Regions from separate parts of the Vibrio sp. D173a genome, predicted to be linked through region 2. Evidence: riboswitches for the same ligand, from Rfam matches in the RefSeq annotation. Region 2 holds a riboswitch; each other region holds the start of a gene.
The links. Region 2 has a riboswitch for thiamine pyrophosphate ahead of thiB (thiamine ABC transporter substrate binding subunit). Riboswitches for the same ligand answer to the same signal wherever they lie in the genome.

Region 1: it holds a riboswitch for thiamine pyrophosphate, as region 2 does, so the genes downstream of both, thiC (phosphomethylpyrimidine synthase ThiC) here and thiB (thiamine ABC transporter substrate binding subunit) in region 2, are expected to answer to the same signal.
Region 3: it holds a riboswitch for thiamine pyrophosphate, as region 2 does, so the genes downstream of both, thiD (bifunctional hydroxymethylpyrimidine kinase/phosphomethylpyrimidine kinase) here and thiB (thiamine ABC transporter substrate binding subunit) in region 2, are expected to answer to the same signal.

Annotation. Positions count from the first base shown of each region.
Region 1 is NZ_JAHGAH010000122.1:23,284-27,534, forward strand. It holds gene thiC (phosphomethylpyrimidine synthase ThiC) at 1-1,368, opposite strand, end outside; TPP riboswitch at 1,534-1,632, opposite strand; gene crcB (fluoride efflux transporter CrcB) at 1,694-2,077, opposite strand; gene KIV40_RS13720 (multicopper oxidase family protein) at 2,201-3,583, opposite strand; tRNA gene KIV40_RS13725 (tRNA-Asp) at 4,010-4,086, opposite strand; rRNA gene rrf (5S ribosomal RNA) at 4,118-4,234, opposite strand.
Region 2 is NZ_JAHGAH010000016.1:50,668-54,918, forward strand. It holds gene fbp (class 1 fructose-bisphosphatase) at 1-256, opposite strand, end outside; gene mpl (UDP-N-acetylmuramate:L-alanyl-gamma-D-glutamyl-meso-diaminopimelate ligase) at 571-1,929, shown strand; gene KIV40_RS02745 (flavin prenyltransferase UbiX) at 1,929-2,567, shown strand; TPP riboswitch at 2,600-2,749, shown strand; gene thiB (thiamine ABC transporter substrate binding subunit) at 2,818-3,810, shown strand; gene thiP (thiamine/thiamine pyrophosphate ABC transporter permease ThiP) at 3,825-4,251, shown strand, end outside.
Region 3 is NZ_JAHGAH010000197.1:3,845-8,095, reverse strand. It holds gene KIV40_RS19110 (ABC transporter substrate-binding protein) at 1-510, opposite strand, end outside; gene KIV40_RS19105 (ABC transporter permease) at 558-1,358, opposite strand; gene KIV40_RS19100 (ABC transporter ATP-binding protein) at 1,351-2,106, opposite strand; gene thiD (bifunctional hydroxymethylpyrimidine kinase/phosphomethylpyrimidine kinase) at 2,096-2,983, opposite strand; TPP riboswitch at 3,092-3,202, opposite strand; gene KIV40_RS19090 (TldD/PmbA family protein) at 3,559-4,251, shown strand, end outside.

The sequences.
Region 1 (4,251 bases), on a different contig from region 2:
GTAGAAAGGAGCTTCATGGCAGTGCTCTAACTGCTCTTCCATGTTCTCTTTGATCATATGCATTGGAACATGACCAGGACCTTCGATAATCACCTGTACGTCGTATTCCCACGCTATTTTGGTCAACTCACCTAAGGTTTTGAGCTCTGCAAATTGCGCTTCGTCGTTAGCATCGGCAACCGAACCAGGACGAAGACCATCACCGAGAGAAAGTGCCACATCATACTTAGCACAGATTTCACAGATCTCTCGGAAGTGAGTATATAAGAAGCTTTCTTGGTGATGTGCTAAACACCATTTCGCGATGATAGAGCCACCACGAGAGACGATACCAGTAACACGTTTTGCAGTCATTGGCACATAACGAAGTAGTAAACCGGCATGGATAGTGAAGTAGTCAACGCCCTGCTCTGCTTGCTCGATCAGAGTATCGCGCATCACTTCCCAGTTAAGGTTTTCCGCCACACCATTCACTTTCTCAAGCGCTTGATACATTGGTACGGTACCGATCGGAACTGGGCTGTTACGTAGAATCCACTCGCGAGTTTCGTGAATATTACGTCCAGTAGAGAGATCCATAACGGTATCTCCACCCCAGCGCGTTGCCCATACTAACTTCTCTACTTCTTCTTCAATCGAAGAAGTGACCGATGAGTTACCGATGTTGGCGTTCACTTTGACCAAAAAGTTACGGCCAATGATCATTGGTTCGGATTCTGGGTGGTTGATATTGGAAGGGATAATCGCTCGACCTTCGGCGACTTCTTTACGCACAAACTCGGCGGTAATGTCTTTTGGAAGATTCGCTCCGAAGCTTTGACCCGGATGTTGTTGATTCAGCACTTCATCACGGTATTGAGCACGCCCCATATTTTCACGTAGAGCGATGTATTCCATTTCTGGGGTGATTATACCTTGGCGAGCATAGTGCAATTGAGTCACGCATTGCCCATCTTTGGCACGTCGAATACGTGGTAGATTTCCGTAACGAAGATCGTCTAGCGTTTCGTCTTCTAAGCGCTCTTTGGTGTACACCGAGCTTACTTCATCAATTAGCTCAGTATCGGAGCGCTCTTCAATCCACCCTTCTCTCAGCTTAGGTAAGCCGTTGTAGAGGTCAATGGTGTGTTCTGGATCTGTGTATACACCCGAGGTATCGTAAACGCGTACTGGCTCATTAGGCTCGAAAATAGGCGCTTCTTTTGTGCCTCCAATAAGGCTATCAGCGAGTGATATTTCACGCATTGGCACACGAATATCAGGACGTGAACCCTCTACGTAGACTTTGCTTGAATTAGGGTACGGTTGTACCGAGAGTGTATCAATGAACTGTTTTGCTTCCAGTCTCGCTTGCTTGCGACTCGACATAGCATTTTTCCTTGCTTTGTTATGCTTAGATAAAAAGTATTGGGATAAAAATGCTTGGCGGATAGATGCGACAAGAGGAATCGAATTAAAGACAAGTCGAGCGAGTGCTCTTCGTCTATAACAACATTCGACTATTTGATAGGTCAACCAGATAGAACTCTGGTGTAGATATCTTCTCTTGTTCCCTTCGCAGATTCTAATCTGATCAGGTTCAACGGATCCCGAATTAACGGTCTCAGCCTTATGGCACTCCGACAAGTGAAATCAGTATATAAAAACGGCTTGGTTAAACCAAGCCGACCTGATGAAGATTTGAGTGTTTTTGCTAGCTACGCATCAATAATTGGAAACCAATCCACGCAGCCGAAATGCTTAACACGACATTCAGCAATACGTTCAATCCCATCTTAAAGAAAGCTCCCTGCTGCATAAGCAACACGTTATCCATTGAGAAAGTCGAGAACGTAGTTAATGCGCCCAAAAAGCCAAGCCCGATAATTTGACGCCATGGGTCAGTGACCATTAACTCAGTTTCAAACGCAGCAATTAGTAGACCCATAATAAATGAGCCAACAACGTTAACCGTTAATGTACCGTATGGAAAACCACGACCAAGTAGCATCACACAAAGTTCAGAAATTAAGTAACGAGAACATGCACCAAATGCGCCACCCAATGCAATAAAACCCAAAACGGATAGTTGCCCCATAATTCCCCCAGAAAAGTTAATGGCGACATTGTAATCAAATTTACGGTAATAGTGATTATACAATCTTAGAATTCAGCAAAGTATAGCGCTTAAAACTTATCAAGATTTAAAAAGTTACAGGAGTCACTTTACTTCAATATAACCCATCAACCCCGTCTTCATGTGTTCGATCACATGACAATGGTACATCCAACGCCCTGGGTTATCTGCAACAAATGCCGCTTTCGCACTGCCATTTTTTCCAAGTAAGACCGTATCGGTATGAAACGGCTCATCGAGTTTTTTGCCATCTAATTCAAGAACGGTAAATGTATGTCCATGAAGATGAATAGGATGATGATATTGGGTGACGTTCTTAAGGTTGAAGATATAGGTTTTTCCCACCTCCAATGTTGAAAGCGGCGCAGGAATATTATCTTTGCTCATTCCCTCCCAAGCTCGTTTATTCATTAGCCAAAACTTAGGTATCGCTTTGCCCGATTTATCGGCAGGAGTGACTGCCCCCTCCCATTCAAACACATAATCAATTTGATCAGCATTTTCCAAATCAAGATCAGGCACAGGGTTAAGAGGCAATAAAGGCAGTTTCTGATTGGTCGGCAGGTCAGACTCAACAACTTCGAACTCACACAAAGGGAATGGGAAGCGCCCTCTCATTTGACGCACATAAACACGCTCTCCTGCCCTTGGAGCAATCAATCCGACATCTAACCTCATTCCCGGACCAATTTTGTGTTGAGTGAGCTTATAAGGCGTTTTAACAGGATTCCCATCAATAGCAATAACCCAAGCCTCTGCTCCTTCTATAGCGATCGGGTAAGTAATGGTGTTATCGACATTAGCAATTCTTAGTCGCGTTGTTGCATTCTGCTTCAACGCATAAACAGGTTCATGAACACCATTGACGCTACTCCACTCTCCTGGCGTTCCCATGCGTGCACTCAAGCGCGGCACCATTAGATTCTTCCACTGACCTTGTTTGTCTAAATGCCAATGCTTGAGAACGACTTCATGCTCTTCATTAAACTGAACAGGCTCAGCCTCTTCAACGATAATTAGACCAACTAACCCCATACCAAGCTGCTTAACGCTATTCATATGTGGGTGATACCAAAACGTACCCGCATCTGGCGGTGTAAATTCATAAACGAATGTTTCACCCGGCATGATAGGCGGCTGGCTCAAGAAAGGGACACCGTCCATTTCAATAGGGATTCGCAAGCCATGCCAGTGGATTGTAGTTGGCTCTGAAAGCTTGTTGGTAAATCGGATAATAACTTTCTCGCCTTGGCGACAACGAATCGTAGGAGCTGGAATCGATCCATTAAACGCGAGTACATCCGTATTAAATCCTGGTACTAATTCAGCAATAGAAGGCTCTGCAGTGATGTCGTATATATGCTGACCTTGTTTGTTAGTGCCCCTATATAGAGAACATGCAGGCAGAACGGTAAGCGCAGAGATCGCTAAGGAAGATTGAAGCAAGCGTCGACGAGATATATCCATGTATTTAGTCACCCATTATTCCAATTGATGTGAGTGTAACTAAATATTAATAATGATTCTCAGTTATCTTTTAAAGATGTGCAGTCATAATGCTTAGATTCAGAGATTACAAATGAAGACCTATATTTAATGATCACTAACAAGATAGTAAGCACCCACATACATATAGCAAAAAAGTAAAATAGGTCGGTTTAAGAAGAAGGGAGCTTAATGGTAAATAAGGCTAGAGCGAGTAGGAAATTGAAGGCTCTAGAAACGACGAAAGCCTTGCTATTTCTAGCAAGGCTTTCTAAATAAGTGGCAGAGCGGCTGGGCTTGCACGCAATTGGACTCGCACACGAGCGGAGTTCATACACCAATAGGTGAATTTGAATTGTCAGATACGAAAAAGCCCTAGCATTTCTGCTAGGGCTTTGTCTGAATAAGTGGCGGAGCGGACGGGACTCGAACCCGCGACCCCCGGCGTGACAGGCCGGTATTCTAACCAACTGAACTACCGCTCCGCACTGGTTAGACCTAAAGTCTAAATTTAAAGCCTGGCGATGTCCTACTCTCACATGGGGAAGCCCCACACTACCATCGGCGCTAATTCGTTTCACTTCTGAGTTCGGAATGGAAATCAGGTGGGTCCAAATCGCTATGGTCGCCAAGCAAATTCTTGCTTTTAC
Region 2 (4,251 bases):
CTTGGTCGCGTGCTTCGAGCGCTGCTTTGAACTTGTCGTTCGCGTATACATCAAGCTTTTGCTGATCTTCGCCTTGTACGTTCTCTGTACCTACAGCGCCAGTGATATCACCAAGACCTGCCGCATTGATTTCGCGGTTTACGATTTTTGCAGCTAAACGAATAGAAGCTAATAGAGATGAAAGATCACCGCTAGCGTGGGGGAAATCCGCTTGTTTCTCAACAATGAACTCGCCTAGGGTGCGCAGTCCTGACATGGTTTATCCTTACATTTTTCATTTCGTTGGGGGTGTTGCGCAACGGGGGCATCTCTTTATGGATGTTAAACGATTGCGCTAGATGTAAGTTTAAGTCGCAGATCTTATTAATGGTAATGAAGTAACCGACTGAGATCTCAATTTATTTGTCTTATTGCATAAGACGTGAACCGCTTGGTTAATGCTTGGTCAGTCAGGCCTAAGCCTTGTCAGATTTGTGAAAGAGACTGCACGAACAGGGTGAAAGGCACTCGCTTTTCTGGTGGTTATCACGATAATGAAAGGATTAAAGAACGCATTACAAGGTTAAGTTTATGCACATTCATATCTTGGGTATCTGCGGCACGTTTATGGGCGGTGCGGCAATTTTAGCGCGTCAGCTAGGCCATAAAGTGACGGGTTCGGATGCCAACGTTTATCCACCAATGAGCACCCTGTTGGAGTCTCAAGGTATTGAAATTATTGAAGGCTTTGACCCTTCTCAGCTTGACCCACAACCAGATCTTGTGGTGATTGGTAACGCGATGAGCCGTGGTAACCCATGTGTTGAGCATGTGCTGAATACCAATATGCGTTACACCTCGGGCCCACAATGGTTACAAGAGTTCTTATTGCACGATCGCTGGGTTCTGGCGGTATCAGGTACCCATGGTAAAACCACCACTTCAAGCATGCTAGCTTGGATCTTAGAAGATTGCGGTTACCAACCGGGCTTTCTAGTTGGTGGTGTGTTGGGTAACTTCGGTGTGTCAGCACGCTTGGGTGAAAGTATGTTTTTCGTCGTTGAAGCAGACGAATACGACAGTGCTTTTTTCGATAAACGATCTAAGTTTGTTCACTACCATCCACGCACACTGATCATGAATAACCTTGAGTTCGATCATGCAGATATCTTCGACGATCTAGAAGCGATCAAGCGTCAATTCCACCACTTGGTGCGCACTGTTCCGGGCAACGGTTTGATCCTTGCACCAAAGCAAGATCAGTCGCTACAAGACGTGATCGAGCGCGGTTGCTGGACTGAAAAGCAGTTCTCTGGTGTCGATGGTGATTGGCAAGCACACAAGCTGGTTGTCGATGGTTCTAAATTTGAAGTGTCACTGCAAGGTGAGAAAGTGGGCGTTGTAGATTGGGACCTTGTTGGTGACCACAACGTAGATAACGCTTTGATGGCTATTGCTGCTGCGCGTCATGTTGGTGTGGCTCCTGAGTTAGCTTGTCAGGCTCTTGGTCGCTTTATTAATACCAAACGTCGCTTGGAGCTAAAAGGCGAAGAGCAAGGCGTGACGGTTTATGATGATTTTGCTCATCATCCAACGGCGATTGAACTGACATTGGGTGGGTTACGTAACAAGGTTGGTGAAAAACGTATCCTTGCCGTTTTAGAGCCTCGTTCTGCGACCATGAAACGTGGTGTGCATAAGAATACTTTAGCGGCTTCTCTACACATTGCCGATGAAGTGTTCCTCTTCCAACCGGATAACATTGATTGGTCGGTACAGGATATTGCAGACCAGTGTAAACAGCCTGCGTTTGTTGATGCAGAGATGGACAGCTTCGTCGCAAAAATCGTAGAGCAAGCGCAGCCAGGTGACCAAATCCTCGTGATGAGTAACGGTGGCTTTGGTGGTATCCACGGCAAGCTTCTGGAACAACTGAAACAAAAAGCTTAATGACATCTATGCAGCAAAAAGTAACCCCTAAAAAAGCCATCACACTCGCATTAACGGGCGCCTCTGGTGCCCCGTATGGACTTCGTCTTCTTGAATGTTTAGTGGCAGCGGATTACCACGTCTACGTGTTGATCTCTTCGGCTGCGCGCGTGGTAATGGCGACCGAACATGACCTGAAACTCCCAAGTGGCCCTGAAGCGGCGCAAAAAGCGCTGGTTGAGCACCTTAATTGCAATCCAGATAACATCACCGTTTGTGGCAAAGACGACTGGTTTTCGCCGGTGGCTTCTGGCTCTGCGGCGCCTAAGCAAATGGTGGTGTGTCCATGTTCTGCAGGTAGTGTTGCGGCCATTGCACACGGCATGTCGGATAACTTGATTGAGCGCGCTGCTGATGTGGTAATGAAAGAGCGCGGACAGTTGCTGCTTGTAGTGCGTGAAACGCCATTCTCGACGTTGCACCTTGAAAACATGCACAAGCTTTCGCAAATGGGTGTCACCATTATGCCTGCAGCGCCGGGCTTCTATCATCAACCTAAAACTATCGAAGACTTAGTGGATTTTATGGTGGCGAGAATTCTGGATCACCTTGGCATTGAGCAAGGTTTAGTGCCACGTTGGGGTTATGACCAACGTTGATTGTGTAATCAATCAAAGACCTTTACAATCCATCCAACTCATCGGGGAGCAAACCCACTTGGCATTGAGCTTATCAATACCATTGGGCGCTGAGACCTAATCGCTTAACGTTGTTGAGCAAACAGGGACCCGTATTACCTGAACCAGATAATGCTGGCGTAGGAATTGAGTCTGGATATTGGAAGTCCTAAATACCGCCTCAACCCTGTGCCGCTCAATTCATGTCAATAATGCAAATGGAGAGCGAGCAGTGAAAACCACTCTTAGTCTGATTGCCCTTGCAGCCATCACTTCTACTTCGGCGTTTGCCGCTGAAAACACCCTAACTGTCTATACGTATGACTCTTTCGCTGCCGATTGGGGACCAGGTCCTAAGGTCGAAAAAGCGTTCGAAGCCAAATGCGGGTGCGATGTTAACTTCGTCGCGCTGGACGACGGTGTTTCAATCCTTAACCGCCTTCGCTTGGAAGGAAGCAACAGCAAAGCGGATATCGTGTTAGGTTTGGATAATAACCTGATGGCGGAAGCGAAAAAGACTGGGCTTCTGGCTGAGCACAACGTTGATACATCGAAGACGACCTTGCCTAACGGTTGGGATGATAAGACCTTCGTACCGTACGATTACGGCTACTTCGCGTTTGTATACAACAAGGAGAAGTTGGCGAACCCTCCAAAAAGCATGAAAGAGCTGGTGGAAGAGCGTGATGATCTGAAAGTGATTTACCAAGACCCTCGTACTTCGACTCCGGGTCAAGGTTTGATGTTGTGGATGAAGTCCATCTACGGCGATGATGCGACTCAAGCATGGAAGCAACTGGCAACGAAAACAGTTACGGTTACCAAAGGCTGGTCAGAAGCTTACTCGATGTTCTTGAACGGAGAGTCCGACCTCGTGCTGTCTTACACGACTTCTCCAGCGTACCATTTGATTGCAGAAGGTGATGCGAAATACGCCAGCGCAGACTTTACCGAAGGCCACTACATGCAAGTGGAAGTGGCGGCTAAGGTCAAAGGTTCAAAGAATGCGGAACTTGCGGATGAATTCATGGATTTCATCTTGAGTGATGAGTTCCAATCTGCGATGCCAACAGGTAACTGGATGTACCCAGTGACTGACGTTGAATTACCAAAAGGCTTTGAAACCTTAAGCGTACCAAGCAAGCCACTTAGCTTTAGTGCAGATGAAGTAGCGAAATTGCGCAAGACTTGGATTCGCGAGTGGCAAAGCGCATTGACGTTCTAACATAGGTTCTACTTTTGAATTCTGTTCCGAAAATAGGGTTAGGGGTCGCGATGATTATCGCGACCTTTGTTGTTTCTGCCCTAGGTGCTTTGATTGTTCAAGCGCCTTCACTTGATGTGTCTATGGTGTGGGGAGACCCATACTATCAGCACGTTACCAAGTTCAGCTTTTACCAAGCTTTTCTCTCTACGCTTTTGAGTGTCGGTTTGGCTATTCCGGTTGCTCATGCGCTTTCTCGACGTGAGTTCTATGGTAAGTCTCTACTATTAAAGTTGTTTGCGTCTACCTTAGTTCTGCCTGTGTTAGTCGGTGTATTTGGCTTATTGGCGATTTATGGTAATAGCGGCTTATTAGCTCAATGGCTGAAAAGTATCGACGCTGAGCTGCCGTTTTCCATCTATGGTCTGAACGGCATTTTACTTGCGCATGTGTTCTTTAATA
Region 3 (4,251 bases), on a different contig from region 2:
AGACGAAGACAGTGCCCAACCTACGTTGATGATTTGTACGTCAGAAAACTTCACGTCCTCTTGCGCAAGCATGGTGCCGATTGTCGCTTCTTCGTTGCCTGCGATCGCAATACCGATCTTCTTGCCTTTTAAGTCGCCAAGGTTTTCATTCTTACCGTTGTCCAACACCATCAGCGTGTTGAGTGGCGTAGCAATCAAAGTCGCAGAGCGGATTAGTGGCAAACCAGCCGCGACATCGATAGTTAGGCTTGGTTGGTATGAAATCGCCATGTCGACTTTGCCAGCAGCGACCAACTTAGGAGGTGTACTTGGATCTGCGGGCTCTTGAATGTTGACCTTCAAACCTTGCTCTTTGAAGTAACCACGCTCTTTGGCAATCACGATAGGACCATGGTTTGGATTGACGAACCAATCCAACATCAGTGTCATCTCTTTTTCAGCGGCAAGCACGTTGGTTGATACCACTGAAGCGAGTAGAGCAGCAGCGCTCATAAGTTTGTTTTGATTCACGGGGTTCTTCCTTTTCTTTCCCAATTTTCTTTGGTTATTTTCTGTAATTATTTGCTTTCCCAAGGGATGGCTTTTTTCAATAATTTATCGGTGATGAAGTAGAGTGCGATAGACAGCACGGCCAGGATAAACAGCGCCGCAAACATCTCATCAATGATCATGCGTGCGTTGGCTTGGAGCATCAGATAACCCAAGCCTTCACTTGAACCTACCCACTCACCTACCACTGCTCCAATTGGCGCAATAACGACGGCAACACGAATACCTGAAGCTAACGTTGGTAGGGCGGCTGGCAATTGAATATGACGAAGTAACTGCCATTTAGACGCGCCCATGGTCTTGGCAAGATCGAGGTAACCTGTTGGTGTATTTCGTAAGCCGTCGTAGCAACATGTCGTGACGGGGAAAAAGATGATGATCGCCGCCATGACGACTTTCGATGTAATGCCGTAACCAAGCCAAAGCATGAGCACTGGCGCGATGGCAAACACAGGGATCGCTTGGCTAGCAATCAGAATGGGCAGTAACCAACGCTTGAGCGGCTCGAACATCAGCATTTGCAATGCGAACAGCAAACCCATCGATAATCCAAGCGCCAAGCCAAGTAAAATCTCTTGCGCGGTAACCCAAGTATGTTTGAGCAGGACATCGTAACGAGTGACCAATCTATCCAGCACTTCAATTGGTGAAGGTAAGATGAAGCTTGGCATATCGAATATCACCACGACCAACTGCCACAATCCCAAGATCACCGCAGTGCTGATGACCAAGCGCAGAGCCGGATGTGTCACGCGTTCTTTTTTACTAATACGTGCCGAAACGGAGTTGTACTGAGTCATATCACTCATAGTCTTTCTCCAGTTGATCCAAAATCGCTTGTTGTAGCGCCGCGCATTCTCCATCGAGAACTCGTGGAGGCGTAGAACCCGGAACAACCAAGTGCTGAGCTTGCGCAGGCGTACCTTGCAGTACATAGAGTTGGTGAGCTAATCGCACCGCTTCTTGTGGGTCGTGGGTAATCAGAACAACCGTCTTATCTTTCAGTAATTCGGCAGACAAGGTTTGCAACTTATGGCGAGTAACCGCGTCCAGTGCAGAGAAAGGCTCATCCATCAGAACTAGAGGTTTGTCTTGCATCAGAGTGCGAGCAAGGGCAACACGCTGCCTCATACCGCCAGAGAGCTGAGCTGGCTTAGCATACGCGTAATCGGCGAGTCCTACTTGTTTGAGTAAAATCAGTGCACGTTGTTTGTTTTGCTCTGGTGCTTGGTCTTGAGAAAATCGAGAACTTAGGCAGACGTTGTCTAACACATTTAGCCACGGCAACAACAAGTCTTGTTGTGCCATGTAGGCGATACGTTCGTGCAGAGCGATGCCATCCGTGGTGGTTAATTCACCATGCCATTCGACTTTGTCGTCTAACAAGCCCGCTAGATAACGAAGGATCGTCGTTTTTCCACAACCACTGCGGCCAAGTAACACAGTCCATTGATTGGCAGGGATGGTCATACTCAACCCTGCTAATGTTGGCGTTTGGCTGTCTTTGTATTGCAGACTTGCTTCGGTAAGCTGAATGCCCAGTGCATTAGCGCACATCTTTACTTTTCCCAAAATTAGGACCTGCAAAAAAGTGGTTCACAGGGCCGTGACCTTTACCGACATCCAATTCGTCAGCGTGCGCGATAGCTTGGCTGATGTACTGCTTACCAAGGTGCACCGCTTTGTGCAGGTTGTTGCCTTGGCCAAGGTAAGACGCGATAGCAGAAGACAGCGTGCAGCCTGTGCCATGGGTGTTTTTGGTTGGAAAGCGTTTAGCGCTGATTAACTCGGCGCTGTCTTGCATGATCAGCAGATCGTTGCTGTTTTCATCTTTTTCTAAGTGGCCGCCTTTTAACAGCACCGCTTTTGCACTGAGCGCGCGTAAATCAGCAATCATATCGTTCATTTCAGATTCCGACTGAGGCACTGGCTTACCCGTCAATGCGGCGCCTTCTGGTAGGTTAGGGGTAATGATGTCTGCGAGCGGAATCAATTCTTCTTTTAAAGTGCTGATTGCCGACTGTTCCAGTAATAGATCGCCGCTGGTGGCCACCATAACAGGGTCAATCACGAGGTGTTTTGGCTGGTATTGTTTAATTTTGTCTGCAACGACTTTGATGATATTGGAATCGGCCAGCATGCCCACTTTAACTGCAACGATGTTGAGGTCGGTAAATACCGCATCAAGTTGGCTCTCTACATGGTCGAGAGGGATTGGGAAAATCGCAGAAACGCCTTGGGTATTTTGCGAAGTAATCGCCGTGATTACCGAGCAAGCAAAACTGCCGTTTGCGGACATCGCTTTTATGTCGGCTTGAATGCCTGCGCCGCCGCCGCTGTCAGAACCTGCAATCGTCAACACAATCGGTGTGTCTATTGAAGTTGTAGCGTGTGGTTGGGTTAATTGTTTTTCTTGGCTTGACTGCTGCGCCATGGTCGCTCCTATTACAGACGTATAGGAACTGACTTGGCCATCGCAAGGGAAGATCGGTGATCGGATCCATTGAGGCTAGCTGCGACAATAAAACTCAAGCAGGCTAGTGGCAAAGTGATGATAGTTCCCTACGTCAGTGCTAACTGAATCAGGTTCAACGGGTCTCGAATTTCGATCTCAGCCGATGCATAAACTGCAAGGGCCCCCCGACTATTTCGTCATGATAATAGCAGTTCACTCAGTTACGGTGCACGTGTTTTTTCCGACCAAGACAGAGCAATCGGTTAAATATGAGACTTGAGAGCAGTAATGAGAGAACCGAATTTAGTGTAAATAACGTGCTGCATTGAAAATGGCAGTTCAAGACACTATCTAGTAATCAGATATCGACATAATACGTAACGAATCGTTCTTTGATTTAGCAAGGATTAGCACAAAACAAGGTTAAAAAAGTGTTAACATTTAACGCGTTGCCAATATGTCTTTGGGTCATTCAATTTATGACATGACTTTAATAAACAGGGTCTAACTCAAAGATGGGGAAGGCTAGGACGATCAACGAGCAAGGAGATTTCATGCTTAATTCTGTAACAGCGAAAGCGGTGATCGATCATGCCCTCTTTTTAGGGGCTGATTTCGCTGAGCTATTCGTTGAACACCATCAAACTAACACTGTCCAGATCGCATCTGGTGAGGTGGACAAGGTTAACTCGGGTATCGATTTTGGTATCGGTATTCGTCTCTTCTTCGGTCATAAAGTGCTTTACGGTTACACCAACAGCACAGATGAAGCCGAACTAAAACGCGTAACTTCACTGCTTGCAGCAAAAGACAAGCGTGAGCAAATCGCCTCAGCAGGTTCTCTCAATCTGAACCGCTACCCAATTCAACATGGTTGTCGTATGCCACTTGGCAAAGACGCGAACCTAGATTCTAAAATCGCTTTCCTATTGCAAGTTGACCAAGCCGCACGCGCAGAGAGTGACCATATCAGCCAGTTCATTGGCAGCGTGCTTCAGCGCGAACAACAAGTGTCTATCTTCAACTCTGAAGGTCTACACGTTGACGATACTCGTCACTACATCCGAGTTGCTGGTAATACTGTCGCGCAAAAAGGTAATGAGCAGTCTTCTGGTATGGAAGGTCCAGGCGCTCTTGCTGGTTGGGAGTTCAGTGAACAACTTGATGCGAAAGAGCTAGGTCAAACTATCGCGCAGCAAGCGTTAGTAAAACTTGGTGCGGATGCGTGCCCATCGGGTGAAATGCCA